One region of the Paenibacillus sp. O199 genome, then DNA from elsewhere that is predicted to be linked to it. Evidence: riboswitches for the same ligand, from Rfam matches in the RefSeq annotation. Region 1 holds a riboswitch; the other holds the start of a gene.
The links. Region 1 has a riboswitch for glycine ahead of gcvT (glycine cleavage system aminomethyltransferase GcvT). Riboswitches for the same ligand answer to the same signal wherever they lie in the genome.
Positions count from the first base shown of each region.

Region 2: linked by a shared signal. The riboswitch ahead of sdaAB (L-serine ammonia-lyase, iron-sulfur-dependent subunit beta) and the one ahead of gcvT (glycine cleavage system aminomethyltransferase GcvT) in region 1 are both predicted to bind glycine.

Region 1 is NZ_LGRP01000019.1:66,679-70,080, reverse strand. Features, by position in the region: gene A6049_RS23005 (PTS mannitol transporter subunit IIBC) at 1-309, opposite strand, end outside; gene gcvH (glycine cleavage system protein GcvH) at 873-1,262, opposite strand; glycine riboswitch at 1,610-1,732, shown strand; glycine riboswitch at 1,736-1,836, shown strand; gene gcvT (glycine cleavage system aminomethyltransferase GcvT) at 2,034-3,170, shown strand; gene gcvPA (aminomethyl-transferring glycine dehydrogenase subunit GcvPA) at 3,167-3,402, shown strand, end outside.
Region 2 is NZ_LGRP01000013.1:36,423-39,824, forward strand. Features, by position in the region: gene sdaAA (L-serine ammonia-lyase, iron-sulfur-dependent, subunit alpha) at 1-737, opposite strand, end outside; gene sdaAB (L-serine ammonia-lyase, iron-sulfur-dependent subunit beta) at 727-1,416, opposite strand; glycine riboswitch at 1,528-1,669, opposite strand; glycine riboswitch at 1,674-1,797, opposite strand; gene A6049_RS19215 (MFS transporter) at 2,137-3,402, opposite strand, start outside.

The DNA.
Region 1 (3,402 bases):
AATGTCACTGCCGACAATAACCCCGATGGTCATTATTGCACCGACTACACCACCACGTTGGCCGTGTACCATGGTACCGCCTGTGTAACCGATAAGCAAAGGCAGCAAATATTTGATCATTGGATCAACCAGCAATGCAAAATCTGCGTTAGGGAACCATCCTTTTGGAATGAACAATGCCGTAATCAAACCCCAGGCGATAAATGCACCCATGTTCGGCATAACCATACCACTCAGGAAACGTCCAAACTTCTGAACGCCGACCCGTATTCCTCCGCTTTTTTCGGACTTTGCGTCCACTGAACTCATATTGAAAACCTCCTCAACATATTAAACCTTAATTCCACTGAATTTTGACAACGATGATCCAGACGAACAAAGGTACAAATCTTCAATAAATCTTAATTTACAACCATATCGTAAATGAAAACGGTATCTTCTACAACGAAATGAAAACCTACTTCCGTCATGAACGTTGATGACAAGATTTAAATTTAAAGGATTGTCCCATGTTTGAACCTTGTATATGGAATGGAACCTGTTATTCCCTTTCATGTATCATACCCACGAAATGCCCCATTTTAATGACATATGAAATTGTAAATTTATTCTATTTGAACGAGCTGTTTCTATCTCAATTAGAAATAATGATGAAACACGTTAATTGATATTCATTCCATCCCATTCGTCTGTTAACAACGAAAAAAGCGCAATTACCTCACCCTGTCCCAGGTGAGGCAATTGCGCCTAAGTATTCTCCGAATGAGCTGTATCACCATCCGGATCTTTAATTAATCGATTCATTTTATTACGTTAAAGGACTTTTCCATCAAGCTGAAACTCCGTATCTAGCGGAAATTTGTACCTTAATATTATTCCGTATGTTTACGATACGCATCCGCGTTCATCAATGTGGAAAGTGCTGCTGTGAGGTCGCCCTCAACACGAATCTCGATCATCCAGCCTTCCTCATATGGGGAGTTGTTAACCAGCTCCGGGGAATCCTGCAATGCATCATTCACAGCAATAATCGTTCCACTGACAGGAGAAAACAAATCCGAGACGGTTTTGACGGATTCAATCGTTCCAATGCCGTCTTCCGCTTTTACATCCGATTCAAGGTCAGGCAATTCCACAAACACAATGTCACCCAGCTGATGCTGCGCGAACTCGGTAATGCCAATACGTACGGTATCCTCCCCTACGGTCTGCACCCATTCGTGCTCTTCACTGTACAGGAAATCACTTTTCAATTCGCTCATCGATATCCGCCTCGCTTTTCATTAATGAGTGCATGCGTTTCTTTGACCTTAACCTTTTTCCCAGAACATAGCGTATGATATTTTCGATTCAAATGTCAAGATACCTTACAATTTATTTGATTTTCTTCTATATATGCCTGTAACTCAAATGGACCCTTCCTACATATAATGGTGAATATTAGAAAAGTAAGCGCACTCTTTATAAATAGACGTACATTATAATGTTAATTAAAAATTTCATTCGGATTTTTTGTTCATATCTATGATATCGTTCTTGACATCAATAGACGATTCAGGCTTTAATGAGAGTAGTAAATGTGTTTAATTGGTCTATGCAATACCCGCGGATGAATGTAAAGGGAGAGATTACCCTTGACACCCGAATCAGGGTGTACATGCGGTAACGCCGAAGGAGTAAGCCACCGACAAGCGGAGGTGAATCTCTCAGGCAAAAGGACTTTTACGGGACGCAACTCTGGAGAGCATCTAATCGCCCTGTATGGGCGTTATGATCACCCAAGGGGAAACCTGCTGCATCATGCGGCGGGGTAACTCTCAGGTACCAAGGACAGAGCCTAAGAATACAGCGTGCTTCTGGCATGCCGATTCTTTGGCCTGTCCTTTTCCTTTTTCCCAAAAAAACGAAAACAGGTTATAGAGCGGCGCTGCCTATAGCGTCCTTACCTTACTTTTATAATAAAATATGATGCCAGATTCATTGATCCACGGTTATACACTCGGCCGGTTGACGGCCCATGACGAGGTGATTGGATGTCCGATTTGCTTAGAACCCCACTCTTTCCACTCTATCAGCAATATGAAGGCGTACGATGCATTGATTTTGGTGGCTGGGAGCTCCCGGTACAATTCAGTGGAATTCAGAAAGAGCATGAAGCGGTGCGAGAACGTGCCGGATTATTTGATGTATCTCACATGGGTGAATTCACCGTACAAGGTGAACACGCAGAAGCTTTTTTACAGCACATGACCACTAATGATGTAACAACACTCGTTCCCGGTCAGGCCCAATACACGTTAATGTGTTATCCGGATGGCGGCGTGGTCGATGATCTGCTGATCTATAAACTGAAAGACCAGCATTATATGCTGGTGGTTAACGCCTCCAACATCGACAAGGACTGGGCATGGCTGCAACAGCACATGACGCCAGGCGTAACGATGACCAATGATTCGGATCAAACGGCGCTGCTTGCTCTGCAAGGTCCGCTGGCAGTGGATATTCTCAGAGCGGTGACAGACACCGATGTGTCTTCGATTGAGCCTTTCCGCTTTGTGGAAAATGCGAAGGTATGTGGCGTTTCATTGCTGTTATCCCGCACCGGATATACGGGTGAAGATGGCTTTGAGCTCTACGTTCCCGCGGAACAAGCTGCTGAGGTCTGGAACGGATTGATGCAAGCGGGAGAAGGTCACGGACTCGTTCCGACAGGACTGGGTGCCAGGGATACGCTGCGCTTTGAAGCCAAGCTGCCCCTGTATGGACAGGAATTGTCCGCAACCATCTCACCGCTGGAGGCTGGCGTAAGTATGTTTGTGAAGCTAAATGCAGGACCGTTTATCGGACATGAAGCCTTGTTGCAGCAAAAAAATGATGGGCCTGCCCGCAAGCTGGTCGGCATCGAAGTGCTGGAGCGCGGCATCCCTCGTCCTCATTATCCCATTTACGCCGAAGGCGTACAGATTGGTGAAGTAACCACAGGCACCCAGTCGCCTACGTTAAAACGTAATCTGGGGCTGGCCTTGATTGACAGCAAATATGCTGCACTGGGTACCCCGCTGGAGATTGAGATTCGTGGCAAGAAACTGAAAGCCGAGGTCGTGAAGACCCCTTTTCATAAACGGATACGTGCGCCAAAGACACCTACTCAAGGAGCTGATCAAGCATGAGCAAGCATCGCTACATCCCCATGACCGAGCAGGATCAGAGTGCCATGTTGGCAACCATCGGCGTGGAAACGATTGAGGATCTGTTCCATGACATTCCACAGGAGATTCGCTATCAGGGCGAACTGCCTGTTTCCTCCAAACTGGATGAATACGCACTGACACGTCATATGTCGAAGCAAGCGGCAGCGAATGCCAACTTCGAGACACACGCCAGTTTCCTGGGTGCAGGCAT
Region 2 (3,402 bases), on a different contig from region 1:
GCACTTCGTACCCCGGCCAGCGCCATGTCGGCCGCAGCCAACGCAGTTACGGCACCCAGTCCGTTACGCACAATGCACGGAATTTCCACGAGGCCTGCGACGGGATCGCAGATAAGGCCTAGTGTATTTTTTAACGCGAGGCCAACCGCATGAACCACTTGCTCAGGCGTCCCTCCACGCAGCTCCACCATGGCTCCAGCGGCCATACCGATTGCAGAACCCACTTCAGCCTGACAGCCACCCTCGGCACCGGAGATAAATGAATTGTTGGCAATCACATAACCAATCGCTCCCGCACAGAACAGACCGTTCACCAGATGCTCGTCACTCCAGCCAAAACGCTCTTGGGAGCTGATAAACACACCCGGAATGATGCCGCAAGAACCGGCTGTCGGTGTCGCTACGATCCGGCCCATGGAGGCATTCACTTCCGATACACAAAGGGCATACGCCATGGCCAGTGCAGAAGCATCTCCAGAACAAGTCTCACCTTTACGAATGTACTCAGCCATTTTTTTGCCGTCTCCGCCAGTCAAACCGCTGCGTGATGTCGTATCTTCTGTCAGCCCTTTGTGTACAGCTTCCTTCATCACCTGATAGTAATCCGACATCTGCTGTACAACATCCGCTTCCGGGATATTCGTCTCCTGAACCTGCTCTTCGATCATCAGCTCGGCAATGGTTTTGGATTCTGCTGTACAGATGGTATTCAGTTCATGTAGATGTTTAAACCGCATCAGGCTCGACCCCTCTCTTTAAATCAATCACGCGAATGTCCAGCATATGATCCAGTGACCGCAGACGGTTCAGCATCTCAGGATTCGGCACACCATCCATCTCCATCGCTGTTAATGCTTCACCATCCCGGGCTTTCCGATCCACTTGCATGTACCCGATGTTCACCCCGGACGAACTGATGGTCGAGGTTACGGAAGCGAGCACCCCTGCTTTGTCCGAATGGCGCAGTACAAGTGTGGGGAACTCTCCGCTGATCTGTACACGAAAATCATTCAATGCATGCACTGATACACTACCACCGCCGATGGAAGCACCGATTAGTGAGCATTGGCGGGCTCCATGCCACAGTTCAATTTTGACCGTATTCGGGTGAGGAGCAGGCAGGCCGCTTGTGAAAAACTCTACCTCCATACCCGCTTCCTCTGCATATTGTTCTGCATCCGGTATACGTGGATCATCAGTCACATAATCAAGCAGGCCACCGATCAACGCAAGATCTGTACCATGCCCCTGATACGTATCGGCGAACGAGCCATACAGTGTTAATCGAGCACGTTCAGGCGTGCATCCCAGCCACTGACGGGCAATTCGCCCCAATCTTGCCGCTCCAGCCGTATGTGAACTTGATGGACCTGTCATGGACGGACCAATAATTGAAAAAACGTCTTTAAAACGCATCGCAAACCCTCCATTTATAATCGTCATTTTCATCCAGACACACACCCATAATGTTCCTTTATTACTGAATGATGACATGAGAAAAGGACAGAAGAAGGCCCTAGGCCCTCTCTCTGTCCTCGATACCTGAGAGTTTCATGATAAGCAGCGCGGCGGATCGATGCATTCCTGTATTCACAGGTGATGTCACCCTGCACACCGTGCTGCTTGACCATATACCCCTTGGGTGGCGCATATCGCGCACTCTCCAGAGTTGCGTCCAACGATGGTACATTTACCTGAGAGATTAACCGCTGCGCCGGGTGCGTAGCAGCTTGCTCCTTCGGTGCCCGACAGCTGCCATTTTACTCGACATGCCCAGGTCTCTCCCGCTCGCTATCATTCGCTGTATGGAACCATTCTGATCTTGTACCAGAACGATAATTGAAGTTTTTAATACTTTCTCATTAAGATTAATCGACCGGAAGATCAGTGTCAACAAACTTAACGATTTCTTTGCGAATATTTGCTTTTTACCATTTTATACACAAGATAACCGAATAAACTGTAAACTTTCATCACATGAATGTGTTAATGCGTTTCATCTCGAAAGCGTATACATTTTTTTTATTTTCTATTAGTGACTATCAGTGTTTAATACTATTTATGTTATGTTCCACAGAACGGTTCGGGTATTCAGGCAACCTTTATTCTGTACTAGAATTGCCGTATTTCTGCCTGTCACCCCACCATCGCCTTGGGCTTCGATGGTTCATCGTAATACCTGCTTCGGGAAGGAAGCATACTCGTCACCCACAATCCCAACGCAGCCAGCAGCATAACCCCGGATACAACTGTATATACCATACGAAGTGACAACTGCTCGGCCACTACGCCTGCAATCAAAATGGAAGCCACCTGTAACATACTTAACACTAGTCCAAGTACACTGCTCATTCGCCCCATCAGATCGATAGGGATATTATTTTGATAAAAGGTAACCAGGCCCGTATTCGCCAGTGCGGAGCACAGACCGAGCAGAATAAAGGCAACCGCCGCCAGCTCAAACGAGAATGAACGGGAGAACAGAAAATAACCCAGCGCGACCAGAAGTACACCGCCACCCATCATGTGACGGATCGGCAAATGTTTGGCGAACATCCAAACCAGCATGGAACCTGCCAAATAACCGATTCCGGTGATACTCATTAATGCTCCGTACTGTGATTCAGGCAGGTTCATCACCTGACGGATAAATACCACTTCCTGGGCATCCAGCGACATGCCGACCACCAGAATAATCTGGAACAGGGCATATATACCGACCACGTAGCCCGACTTTCGGCTGAAGCTCAGTACAGCTCTCCAATCCTGGGCAATCATCCGAGGTGTCAGTCTGCTTCCCGTCCCTATATTCTGTTCTCCAATGCCCAGTTTGGGAAGAAACATTAGAATCAACGCAGAAGCAGCAAAGGAAACCGCATTGGCATAAATGGCTGCCGCCGGAGATAAATAAATTAGCATCACTCCTGCAACTGCTGGGCCGGTAATGAATGCCCCTGAGCTGATCAGGGCTTGTAGGGAATTGAAGCGCTTACGCCGTTCAGCAGGTACCAATCGGGTAATGTATACCTGAGAGGAAGGGACAAATATAGATGAAGACATGCTGATCAGAAACATCACTGCGTACATCATCCATAGGCTGGACATCAGTGGGAGCGCCGCCACCAACAATGCCCGTAGCATATCAGCACCAATCATCAGCTGTCGCTGATCATAACGATCAATCAGGCTGCCTGACCAAAACTTAGTGCACACCGAAGCAATCGGCGAGATAATCCACAACCCTGCGACTGCCGCTGGAGACTGTGTCATATTCAATACCATCAGGTTAATCGCCACAATATATATGAAATCACCTAGATTGGATATGCCCACTCCGCTAAGCAGCAATCCGGCATGCTTCCAGCCACCAGACTGCCCCTTCGATGCAACTCTCTTTGCACG